2 regions of the Brevibacillus sp. NPDC003359 genome follow, and region 1 is predicted to be linked to the other one. Evidence: riboswitches for the same ligand, from Rfam matches in the RefSeq annotation. Region 1 holds a riboswitch; the other holds the start of a gene.
What was found. A riboswitch is a leader RNA that binds a small molecule or an ion and turns the genes downstream of it on or off. The one in region 1 is predicted to bind cobalamin.
Positions count from the first base shown of each region.

Region 2: it holds a riboswitch for cobalamin, as region 1 does, so the genes downstream of both, cobO (cob(I)yrinic acid a,c-diamide adenosyltransferase) here and ACFYU8_RS19685 (energy-coupling factor ABC transporter permease) in region 1, are expected to answer to the same signal.

Region 1 is NZ_JBIAOR010000008.1:168,649-174,687, forward strand. Features, by position in the region: gene ACFYU8_RS19665 (hypothetical protein) at 50-214, opposite strand; gene ACFYU8_RS19670 (energy-coupling factor ABC transporter ATP-binding protein) at 270-1,118, opposite strand; gene cbiQ (cobalt ECF transporter T component CbiQ) at 1,115-1,912, opposite strand; gene ACFYU8_RS19680 (energy-coupling factor ABC transporter substrate-binding protein) at 1,909-2,193, opposite strand; gene ACFYU8_RS19685 (energy-coupling factor ABC transporter permease) at 2,190-2,954, opposite strand; cobalamin riboswitch at 3,098-3,290, opposite strand; gene ACFYU8_RS19690 (quinone-dependent dihydroorotate dehydrogenase) at 3,424-4,515, opposite strand; gene ACFYU8_RS19695 (GerAB/ArcD/ProY family transporter) at 4,667-5,767, shown strand; gene ACFYU8_RS19700 (spore germination protein) at 5,757-6,039, shown strand, end outside.
Region 2 is NZ_JBIAOR010000012.1:99,021-105,059, forward strand. Features, by position in the region: gene ACFYU8_RS23515 (LeuA family protein) at 1-1,333, shown strand, start outside; gene ACFYU8_RS23520 (M15 family metallopeptidase) at 1,441-2,133, opposite strand; cobalamin riboswitch at 2,317-2,532, shown strand; gene cobO (cob(I)yrinic acid a,c-diamide adenosyltransferase) at 2,695-3,243, shown strand; gene cobD (threonine-phosphate decarboxylase CobD) at 3,240-4,355, shown strand; gene cobU (bifunctional adenosylcobinamide kinase/adenosylcobinamide-phosphate guanylyltransferase) at 4,352-4,891, shown strand; gene cobS (adenosylcobinamide-GDP ribazoletransferase) at 4,888-5,628, shown strand; gene ACFYU8_RS23545 (histidine phosphatase family protein) at 5,625-6,039, shown strand, end outside.

The DNA.
Region 1 (6,039 bases):
AAAAGCCCTTCACGCCTTTAGGTGGCGAGAAGGGCTTCTTAGCGCAAATTTACGCCTTTCCTTTTAAATAATCATCTTTTAACTTCTTTTCCTGTTCATCGGTGGTCATGTCTTTTTCCAAAACACTATACATCAGTTCTTCTTTTACATGACGAGAGATTCCTTTTTCCTGATGATTCGGGACAGATGAACTCATGACAGAGTCTTGTTCCATACAGCGTACCTCCATGGCTTTTTGGGGTTAGCTTGCCCGAAATCCGCCACCCCATTCACCACACCCGTGAAACACTGAGCCTCTTTCGCAGATCGTCGACGGAACGTGGCGTATTTCCACCCAGTTCCCGCTTCCAATGCTCAGGCAGTGCCTCCCACACATCTGCAAGCATCGGCATGCCCAGATGAAGGCTCTCCAGCATGGTTCTGTTTTCCAATGCCTCTTGAGGATCTCCCGCGAAAACAAGCTTGCCTTCATCCATCACGCAAATCCACTCTGCCCATTCAAACGCAATATCCATATCGTGTGTCGCCATTAAAACAGTCGTTCCTTGCCGGTGAATGGCATCGAGCTCCCGCAGCAAATTTTTCGTCTGATAGCGATCCAGATACGCAGTAGGCTCGTCCAACAGCAAAAGCTCAGGCTCCATGACCATGACCCCCGCGAGTGCTAGACGCCGTTTTTGTCCCAGGCTCAAGTGATGAATCGGAGCTTCTGCCAGCTCTCTCAACCCGAATGCATCCAGCACATTTTCTACTTTAGCCCGGATTACGTCCGCAGGCAGCTTCTGATTGCATAAACCGTAGGATATATCTTCCGCGACCGTGCTTGCGATCAGCTGATGCTCGGGATCTTGAAAGACCAAGCCTACCTTTTGCGTCATCTCTTGCAGTGCGGCTCGTTTGTAGACAAGCGGTTTCCCCTTCCACAGCACCTGTCCCTTCTGTGGCTCGATGATCCCGTTTCCATGCAAGAACAAGGTCGACTTCCCACAGCCGTTTCGTCCCAAAAGGACACATTTTTTCCCCTCTGGAATCCATAAGGACAGTCCACACAGGACGGGGCCCCGCCCTCCAGGATACGTGTACTGCAAATCGATGAACTCCAACAACCGCGATGTCAAAACCGCCAACCTCCTGTCCACCACTCAAGCAGGACCAATAGCATACAGCCTGCGATTGACTCCCACTCATAGCGGCGTGAACGAGCATGGGTATGAAACGAGAGCACGTGCATGCTCTCCCCGAAGCCTCTAGCCGCCATTCCTTTGTGCAAAGCTTCGTATTTGCGCATCGCTCTGACAAACAATTGAGCAACCAGAATCCCTGCATCCCGAAGCGTCGCCCGGAAGCCGCGATGACCTCCTCGGGAACGTTGGGCAATCCAGAGCTGGTGAGAAATCGTTACTAACACAAAAATAAACCGATACATGATCATTAATAAGTCAGTCACAAGGTCAGGCATATGCAGACGGCGAAGCACCTGCAAGATTTCTGAAAACGGCACGGTAAACAAAATGAAGGCAAAGCAAGATAAGCTCGCCATGGTACGCCAAAATAAGATCCAAACTTTACTGAGTGATGACGTCGGGACATAGAGCACATACGAACCCAACTCCCATGCTGCCGCGACCTGGCCCTGTACTTCTCCTGCTCTCGTCCCTTCTACCAATAGGGCAGGGAGCCCCGCCGCGAAAAACGAGAGCGACACGATCATAAAGGCACAATAGATCCGAACAGGAATCCGGGCATACACCACTACCCATACTGTCATCCAGACAACGACGGCCATCTGCATCCATACATGTCCCACCAAAACAAGCAGTAACAATGCACTCGCCAGCAATAGCTTATGAGCTGGCGGCAGACGTTTCAGCCTGTTTTGATAAGAGAGAGAATCAAGTTGCAGCCCGTTCATTTTTTCCGCTTATCCAACCGACCTTTGTACAAGCCCACGGCGTAGCCAACCACTCCCGCACCCAACGCCGCCTGCACCGCAAACAACAAGCTCTCCGTTTCTCCTCCTGGCGGTTCTATCAATGGCTGGAACCACGGTTCGTAGTTCGGGGAAATTTCCTTGATCGCTTCCTCTGCCACGCCATCTGCGCCGCCAAATTCCGAATCCTGCACCAGCAACAGCGGGACAATAGCCAACACGATTACCCCCAAGAGCAATAGCCAGTTCCATCCTTTTTTCACAGCGATTCCTCCCGTTTGAGCAAACGAAGCTGTGTAAGCTCTTTTGCGTTGTAAGATAGCAACCAGTTCCAAACAAGGACGGTCAACAGACCTTCACTGATTGCGAGCGGCACTTGCGTGAAAGCAAAAATTCCTGCGAATTTGGCAAACGAGGCCAATACTCCACCGGATTCAGCTGGGAATGCCAACGCCAGTTGTACCGAAGTCACCACATAGGTAGCGAGGTCAGCCAGGGCAGCGGCCGCAAAAACAGCCAGACGTTGGCTTCTGCCCACTTTCATGATCATCCGATAGATTCCGTATGCCACCAGTGGTCCTACTACTGCCATGGATACGGCATTTGCTCCTAGCGTAGTTAAACCTCCATGTGCTAACAACAAGGCTTGAAACAAGAGCACCATGCTCCCTAGCACTGACATCGCGAAAGGGCCAAACATAATGGCACCAAGGCCCGTTCCAGTCGGATGAGAGCTGCTGCCTGTAACCGAAGGGATTTTCAGCGCAGATAAAACAAACGCAAACGCTCCTGCAACACCAATAAGGAGCTTCATTTCGGGATGTTCCTTGACAATCTTATTAATCGAGCGAATCCCAAGAATAAAAAATGGCAAGAAGACAGCCCACCAAAACAAGGCCCAGGATAATGGCAAATACCCTTCCATGATGTGCATCGCGTGTCCTGTCTCTGGTTCATTGAGTAGAAAATAAAGGACAAAGCCCGCGATCATCAGACATGTGGATACGAGACGAGATCGATTCATGTTCATTCCTCCTTCACTGTCTTTCGTTCTTTCCTGCAAACAAAAAAATCTCCTCCAACAATGGACGAGATGCGCGCACAAAACAACAGACTGATCACACAGCCTCATTGCCTCGTATTCACCGCTCCTTTCCGCGAAGGGTTTGTGGGTGTGGCTACTAGGTAGGTCTCCTGGCTTCCAGATCCATGCGCTCTTTGTCCTTCCCCATAGAAAATGAGTGGTTTCCTTCTCAAAGAGAGCTCCCTGGTTACAGTGGCGGGACCGCTCGGGACTTTCACCCGATTCCCTGTTACCCTTTATGCGTCACATAAAGGCACCTAACGCCGACAATATGGAATTGACAGACAATTCATGTTTGTCCCACATCATTATACCGGATCACTACATAAATCGGAAGAATATAAGCAAAAACGCATAAGCCGATGACCCCCTACAAACGGAGCCATCGACCTATGCGTACTTGTTCTATCTATTCTTTTGCATCTACGCCAATTACTTCACTAATATGTTTAAAACCATCGCGTTGCATGAGCTTGAGCAGTTTTTTGTTGATTTGCTTGGCGATACCTGGGCCCTGATAAATCATACCCGTATAAACCTGAACGAGACTGGCTCCTGCTCGGATTTTCGCGTAGGCGTCTTCACCGTTATAAATGCCCCCGACACCAATGATTGGTACCTTGTCTCCCACTTCTTGATAAATCTCCTTTACCCAAGCAGTGGAACGCTCTGTAAGAGGTCTTCCGCTCAAACCGCCCGCTTCCTCGGCAAATCGATGTCCGGAAACCGCCTCGCGTGACAGTGTCGTATTGGTAGCGATAATGCCGGCAATGCCTTCTTCTACCGCAGCGTGAACAACATCGCGCATGTGCTCATCCGACATGTCTGGTGCTACCTTCAGCAAAATCGGTTTTTTCTTGATGGAACGCGCTTCCATTTCGGTTGCCTTTTCTCTTACTGCGCGCACCAAATGACGCAAGCTCTCTGTTTCCTGCAAGTCACGCAGATTCGGGGTATTCGGAGAGCTGATATTAATGACGAAATAGTGACCGTATGAATAGAGCATGTCCATACATTTGCTATAGTCGATGGACGCCTCTTCATTCGGCGTTACTTTGTTTTTCCCAATATTAATCCCAATCGGAACGTCTGAGTATGCGTAATCGACCAAATGCTGGGAAGCTAGATACGCGCCGTGATTGTTGAAGCCCATCCGGTTAATGACAGCTTGATGTTCCGGCAATCGGAACAAACGCGGCTTTGGATTGCCTGGCTGCCCCTGTGGCGTCAATGTCCCGATTTCCACAAATCCAAAACCAAGGGCACCTAACGCATGATAGACCTCTGCATTTTTATCAAAACCGGCTGCAAGTCCGACTGGATTCGGAAAAGTCATTCCCCACAGCTTATTCTCCAATCGCTGGTCTTTTACCTGATAGATCATCTTCAGGATGCTTTTGCCTGGAGCAGAATCCTCCACCAGCCTTAAGGCACCAATTGTCTTTTCATGAATCTCTTCCGCATCTTGCTGGAACAGATATTTTCTTATGAGCTGATACATCGGCTGCACTCCTTACTCCGTTTCTACCTTTTTACCTCATAGTAGAATACCATACTTTTTCGGGAGGGTGTAACCTTTATACGTGATACATATTTCCAAGCAAGCAGGCAAATCCTAACAGCACCACCACGCACAGGGGGACAAGTCTTACATGAAAGTGGACGGAAAAATCGGGATTGGTCAAGCCATAATGGTGATGATGCTGACGATTGGCATTACGAACCACGTAACCGTCATCCCCCTCTTACTTAGCAAAGCAGGCAGAGATGCTTGGTTGAGTGTGTTGCTTGCGGGCATCCCCTTTTCCTTCTGGGCGTATCTTCTGTTTGTGATTCATCGAAATTTGAATCAACAATCCTTGTATGAATGGCTCATGCAGCGATCGGGAAAAATAGTCACCAATCTCTTGCTCGTTCCGATCATGATTTGCCTTTACATGATGGCGCTAACGAATCTTATCGATACACAGACATGGACAACTGTTAACTACTTGCCTCGAACGCCCGAGTGGGTGACCGCATTTGCCTTGATGTGCCTATGTATACTCGCTGCTATTGGGGGAATCACCTCCGTAGGAATCACAGCAGGAATCTTGCTGCCCGTCGTGGTTATGCTCGGATTTTTCGTCGCTTTTGGCAATATTCCTAAAAAGGATTATAGTCTTTTGTTGCCCCTTTTCCAGCATGGGTATCGTCCTCTTTTGCACGGGATGCTCTATGTAGGTGGCGGTATTTCAGAGATGTTTCTACTGCTATTGCTCCAGCCTCACGTACGTAAGCCATTTCGTCTCGTACACTTTTTGATCATGCTCGGCATCACGCTTCTGCTGACACTGAGTCCGTTGACAGGGGCTATCGCGGAATTTGGACCTGTGGAGTCTGCGCGTCAACGCTTTCCGGCATTTGAGCAATGGCGGCTGCTCACAATTGGAAAAGACATCGAGAACATGGAGTTTTTCTCGATTTTTCAATGGCTCGCTGGGGCTTTTATACGTATCACCATTTGCTTGCTGCTCTTGGGGGATTTACTCACGTTCCGTACCCGAAAACAGCGCAAATTCATGATGATCTTTCTAGGTGGAAGCATGATCGCCTTTACCAGCCTCCCCTTCAGCGACATGCAGTTCGTATCATTTCTGACGCACGTATACTATCCGCTTTACTTAGCCATTATCGTTGTGATTACTCTCGCACTCATTCTGGTTACTCTGCGCAAGCCATCCAAGCAGGAGGGAATAGGCCATGACCCTTGAAGAAGAATTGCGGGCAAAATTCGCGCATTGTGCAGACGTCGTTTTTATTCGTACGGTCACATCCGAAGACCAGCCTGTGTTGATGCTTTATTGCGAAGGACTGGCAGACGTTCGTCAATTACAAGATACGGCCTTGCCGCAATTGGAGCGATTCCTGGCTATTGGTGATTTGCGTTCCCTGCCCCTTTTCCCGCTCTTCACAAATCCAGAGTTGTGGATTGAACGACTGTTTGCAGGAGATTTGCTGATTTTCATTGGAGACTCGCCACCAT
Region 2 (6,039 bases), on a different contig from region 1:
AATACTGCATCTTTTGGAAAGTTTTCATATAAATCTCATAGAAGTGGGCCATCCAGGAATTTCTGCCCTGGATGAAGAAATCTGCCTAAAAGTGGCGCAATCAGCAAGACGAGCGCAAATATTAATGCATGCGAGAGCTACTGTTGAAGAAGTACATGCAGCAAAGCGGGCCAAAGCCGACTGGGTGGGGATATGGGCTTCTATTAATGATGTGTCTATCCAAACAAAATTCAGCCATCACCAGGAAAGTGACATACAAGAGAAAGTCAGACAAGCTGTTATCGAAGCAAAAAAGCTTGACTTAAAGGTTAGATTCACGATTGAAGACGCTTCACGGACAGAGTGGGAGAAGATTGCTAGCTTAGGTCATATCGCTTTGCAGGCAGGCGCAGATCGGATTAGTCTGGCAGATACTGTCGGGATATGGGAACCTGAAGTATGCAAAAATATGGTAACCCGTGCCATAGAGGAATTTGGGTGCGAAATTGAAGTCCATCTGCATAATGACTTCGGTCTTGCTCAAGCGAATGCGCTGGCGGCTATTGATGCAGGAGCTTCTGTCATCGATACGACAATTTTGGGAATCGGTGAAAGAGCTGGCATTACTGACTTGATCCAGCTTACTGTTGTGTTGCAAAAGCTACGAAATGATCATCGTTATTCTTTGGAAAGAATTCCGGAGCTTGCGCAAGCGATACGCCTGACGACAGGGTATAGACCGGATGAACTGCGTCCTATCGTTGGGCAAAATGCATTTACGCATACATCGGCTTACCATGTCCAAGCAGTAAAGAGAAATTCCGAATCGTATGAGCCATTTCCACCGGAAACAATCGGAAGAACACGACTACTCGAAGAAAAGCGGCCTCCATTGGGAAGATCAAAGCTGCCTGTTTCCCTACAGGTAGGAAAGCCGTTTCCCAAAGGGGCTTCAGAACTACAGTATCACCGTGACGGTCCAGGCATACGCTGGGTTATGATGGATTCGCGCGTGGATGAGCGAGCCTCATTCTATGTGATCCAAAGGATATTTGAATTATGTGATTTGTCCAGTGCTCCTGAAAAACACGTGGACAGGCATGCGCATCATTGTGACAGTGCCTTCCTCTTTTGGGGAGACGCACCTGATGGCACTGGCCTGGTGTGTCATGTTCAACTCGGTGAAGAAGAGAAGACTGTTGAGAGTCCAGCCGCTATTTTTATCCCGGCAGGTGTCGAACATTCCTATCATTATGTGTCAGGTCGCGGTACATATACCAATATGGTATTGTTACCTGAATACAATAAGAGCCTATTGGCTTCAACATCATCTGCGAAAGTGCCAGTGACCTAATTGGTATAGGAATTTGTTCAGGTTTGAAAAGTGAGCGGCCATCTGGGCATGAGTACGGTATCGACCGGGCTCATGCCTTTTTCGGCTGAATGCCTGAGTATTTGTGGTTACATGGACAAAACTCCGCCATAAATAGGCTCCTGCTGCGTTCTTTGACCCCAGGTGCGCGTTCCGTATTCGAAATGCCACCATTCTTTCGGATAATTGACGAATCCGGCAGCGGTCATCAAATGATAGAGCAATCGGCGATTGTCTCGAATCTCGATGTCTTTTTGTGTGGGTTCTACGAGTTCTTCATAATGGCGAGTCGCAGCCCTTTCACTGAAATCATCGAAGGCTGTCCCCATCTCCAGCCAGCCATCAGGTCCTGCGATAGTCAGATCGACTGCGCCACCGGATAGGTGAGGGGATGGTTTGGAGAGGTCTGTTGTTGGATAAGCGACGAATTTGCTCGATTCTTCCGTGAGGGCGGGACCTTCTTGCCAGCCTTGTAAAAGTAAGGCTTCACAGAAACGATTATACAACGATGCTTGTACCTCGAACGAGCGCCAGCCGTCCAATACGACGAGCTTGTAGCCAACAGGCAGTTGCGCGGCTGCCATGGCGAGCTTGTGTGTTGCCCCTTCTCGCAAAAAAGCATCTGGCTGCGTTCCGGCATAGCCCTCGTGGTAGTAGGCTGGATAGACCGTGATTTGGGCAGAAAGGGAAGAGAGTGGGATCATCGGTTCGCCGCATTCTCTTATCGGCAGTGGGCTTGGCAGGACCATGTCTGTTATTTTGGGGATAGGAGGAAATAGCATGACTGCTCACCACTTTCGAATGTTTTGCCAATAGGGTAACGAAAATCGTCAGGTAAGTAAACGGTGATGATATGAAATTTTCTGCAAATAGAGACCTGCGACGATTCGGCAGCTTTTGCTTGAATCCTCGGTAGCTTTTGCTATTATTAAAGCAAGTGCTTGTCAACGAAACGAATGACATTTACATATGGAAGAGAAACAGGTCCTTGTTTTTGCGAAACCGATTCGCAGGAGCAAGGTTAAAAGGGAAGTTTGGTGAAAAGCCAACGCGGTCCCGCCACTGTAAGAGAGTAGCTGTTCTTCAAGGCATCATGCCATCCACTGCCCATCCGGGAGCGGGAAGGAGAAGAAGAGCGATGATCCTCAAGCCAGGAGACCTGCCTGTTTTATGTTTACACTGATTTCCTTCGGGTCAAAGGAAGAGGTGAGGATTGTTGCATTCGGCTATCCGCGCTTTGTTTTTCCTTACGTACTGGGGGAAACAGAGCGCTTTTTTTGTTGGCTTCGGAAAGTATGGATCAAACAGCGGAGTAAAATACGTCACTTTTTGAGGTGGTAACGATGGAGAAAAACGATAAGAAGCGGGGCTTACTTCTTGTTTACACAGGAGACGGCAAAGGAAAAACAACGGCAGCAGTCGGGTTGGCTGTGCGGGCGACAGGGCGCGGGAAAAAGGTGCTGATGGTTCAATTCATCAAGTCGCCGGAGCGTACGTACGGAGAAAAGATTATTTTTGATAAATTGGGCATCGAGATTGTGCAAAAGGGCATCGGCTTCACCTGGACGAAGACACCGGAGGAGCATCGCCAGGCACTGAAAGAAGCGTGGGCGTTTGCGAGCGAAAAGCTCGCTTCCGGAGAGTACGACGTCGTCATTCTGGATGAGCTGAATAATGCATTGGCGATTGACCGCTTCCCGATTGATGATGTGTTGCCGTTGTCCGATGTATTGGAAGCGATTCAAAATAGGCCAAGTCATATCCATCTCGTCATTACGGGGCGAAGCGCGAAGCAGGAGATTTTGGACATAGCCGATCTGGTGACAGAAATGAAGCCAATCAAGCATTACTACGATGAAGGGATTCCGGCTGTGCTGGGGGTAGAGTTTTGACAAGCGCAGGTGTAATCGAAACGTACGGTCATGGCGGAGATGTATGGACAGCAGCGCAGCGCTTCGGGAGAGATCCTGGCCAGTTTCTGGATTACAGTGCCAATATTAATCCGCTGGGGATGCCAGCAAACGTTCGTGAGATGCTGCTGGCTTCGCTGGCTGCTGTAGCGCATTACCCAGACCCTGGACATCGTGTGTTTCGTCGTGCGCTGGCGAAACGGCTGCAAGTGTCGGAGGAATGGTTGTTGCCTGCCAATGGTGCAGCGGAGGCCATGGCCCTGGCCATTCTCGGTCTTTCGCCGAAAACAGTCGGTGTGGTTTATCCATGCTTTTCGGAATACGCGCAACTTTCCGAGCAGTATGGTGCTCGTGTCATTGGCTGCTTCGGGAAGGAAGCGAACGGGTACAAGCCCGATCCTACAGAGCTGCACACTCTTTTTGCGCAATCTGACCTCGTATTTGTCGGGTCGCCAAACAATCCGACGGGAATCCTGTATCAACCGGATGAGCTACACCAAATGGCGGAATGGACGAAAGAGACCAATACGTGGCTCATCGTGGATGAGGCTTTCCTCGATTTTGTGGAAGAGGAGCGTCAGTATACATTGATGATGCAGCTGGAGCGCTTTCCCCGGGTGATTTTGATGCGTTCGATGACGAAAATGTACGCGATCCCGGGATTGCGCCTGGGCTATGCGATTGCGCATCCGGATGTCATTGCGAAGATGCGCCAGAAGCAAGTGAGCTGGAGCGTGAATGCACTGGCCCTTTTGGCTGGAGAACTGTGCTTGCAAGAGCGGGCATACGAGGAACAAACGCGCAGGCTCATAAAAGCAGAACGTGCGTATTTGAACGATTGCATCCGCAGTGAGTTGGGCTGGCAGGTATGGCCGGGTGAGGCGAACTTTTTGTTGCTGCGTTCGCCGGAAGGATTGCCAGCAGAACAGTTGCAGGCACGGCTCGGCAATAAAGGCGTTCTGATCCGCAATTGCGCGATGTATCCAGGTTTGACGGCGCATGATGTGAGAATTGCAGTGCGTGGACGAGAGGAAAATGAACGACTTCTGGCAGCGCTCCGCGAGGTCCATGCGGAAGGAAGTGAACAGCGATGAGCTTGGTGCTGGTAACAGGTGGTGTCCGTTCAGGAAAAAGCCGCTACGCGGAAGAGCTTGCGATGACGTTGGGCAGTCGAGTCCTGTACGTGGCGACAGGCCAGGCTTGGGATGATGAAATGAAGCAGAGAATTGAGCTGCATCAGGCACGTCGTCCGCTGGAATGGGGCTGTGTGGAGGTAGGAGAGCGATTGACCGATTACCACGCATTCAGTGAGCAATATGATGTGGTGTTGATCGATTGTCTGTCCACCTGGGTGAGTAATCGGTTGATGAGCGTGGATGAGTCGGAATGGAGAAGTGCATCACACACGCAATCCCTGTTGCAGGAAGCAGAGGCATGGCTGTTCCTCGTGCAGAATTCCCCGCAAAAAGTAATTGCCGTCACTAGCGAGGTCGGATTGGGCGGTGTAGCCTTGAGTCGTTTGGGCAGATGGTTCGCGGATGTGCTGGGCGATGTCAATCAGAGAAGTGCGCGACAAGCGGACGCCGTCTACGCAGTTTTGTCGGGGATACCGTGGAGGATCAAAGGATGAATGCATTTTTACACGCGATCTCGTTTTTTACCCGTATTCCGGTTCCGTGTCTGCGTCCTTCAGAGGAAGCATGGAGAAAAAGCGTCAACTGGTATCCCGCAGTCGGCTTGGTCATAGGTTTATTGCTATGGGGTGTTTATCAGGCGGGATTGTTGCTATTTAGTCCTTGGCTCGCCGCTGTTTTGACGTTGGTCGCATGGGTTTATGTGACAGGTGGTCTGCATCTGGATGGTTGGATGGATCTAGCGGATGGACTTGGCAGCGCCAGACCAAGAGAGCGGATACTCGAGATCATGAAGGATAGTCGCGTAGGTGCGATGGGCGTTCTTGCTGCGATTATGCTGTTGCTAATCAAGGCGGGGGCAGTCGCTGAGCTGGCGCATCCGGGATGGGGCAGCTTTTTGATCGTAGCACCAGTAGCAGCGCGGACACATGTGCTTTTGTCGATCAAGCTCTGGTCGTATCTTTCGGCGGACAAAGGGATCGGAAATGGCATCAGTGCTGGGCTTTCCGTTTCCTCTATCATCGTGAGCTACATCGTCTTGTTTGCCGCAGGTTGGTATCTTGGGGGAGTGCAGGTCATTACAGCCATTTTCCTGTCGCTGGTGTTCGCTCTACTGTTTTCACGCTCGGTTGCCAAAAAGCTGGGCGGTTTAAATGGAGACTGCTACGGGGCTGTTATCGAAAGCAGTGAAGCGGTCGTTCTGTTGGTGTTAGTCGGGAGCTGGTGGTTATGAAACTGGTTTGGATACGCCACGGGGAGACAGACAGCAATCGTGAGCATCGATATTTGGGGCATAGCGACGTTCCTTTGAATGAACAAGGGTATTTGCAAGCGAGTGAGTTGGCAAAGGAATTACCTGTGCTCATCGGGCGACCTGCTGCGATCTACGCAAGCGACCTGCTCAGGTGCATCCAGACTGCCGAACCGCTCGCAGCCACTTGGGGGCTATCGGTTATTCCGGTCCCTGCGTTGCGAGAGCTGTCTTTTGGCGAGTGGGAGCTGATGACCTACGACGAGCTGATGCAGACGGACCCTGCTCGAGCCACGAGGTGGTACGACGATCCCATCCGAAATCGACCTCCACAAGGGGAGAGTCTGGAAGAGCTGGGGATGCGTGTGGATAGTTGGCTTCATTCCTTGTTGG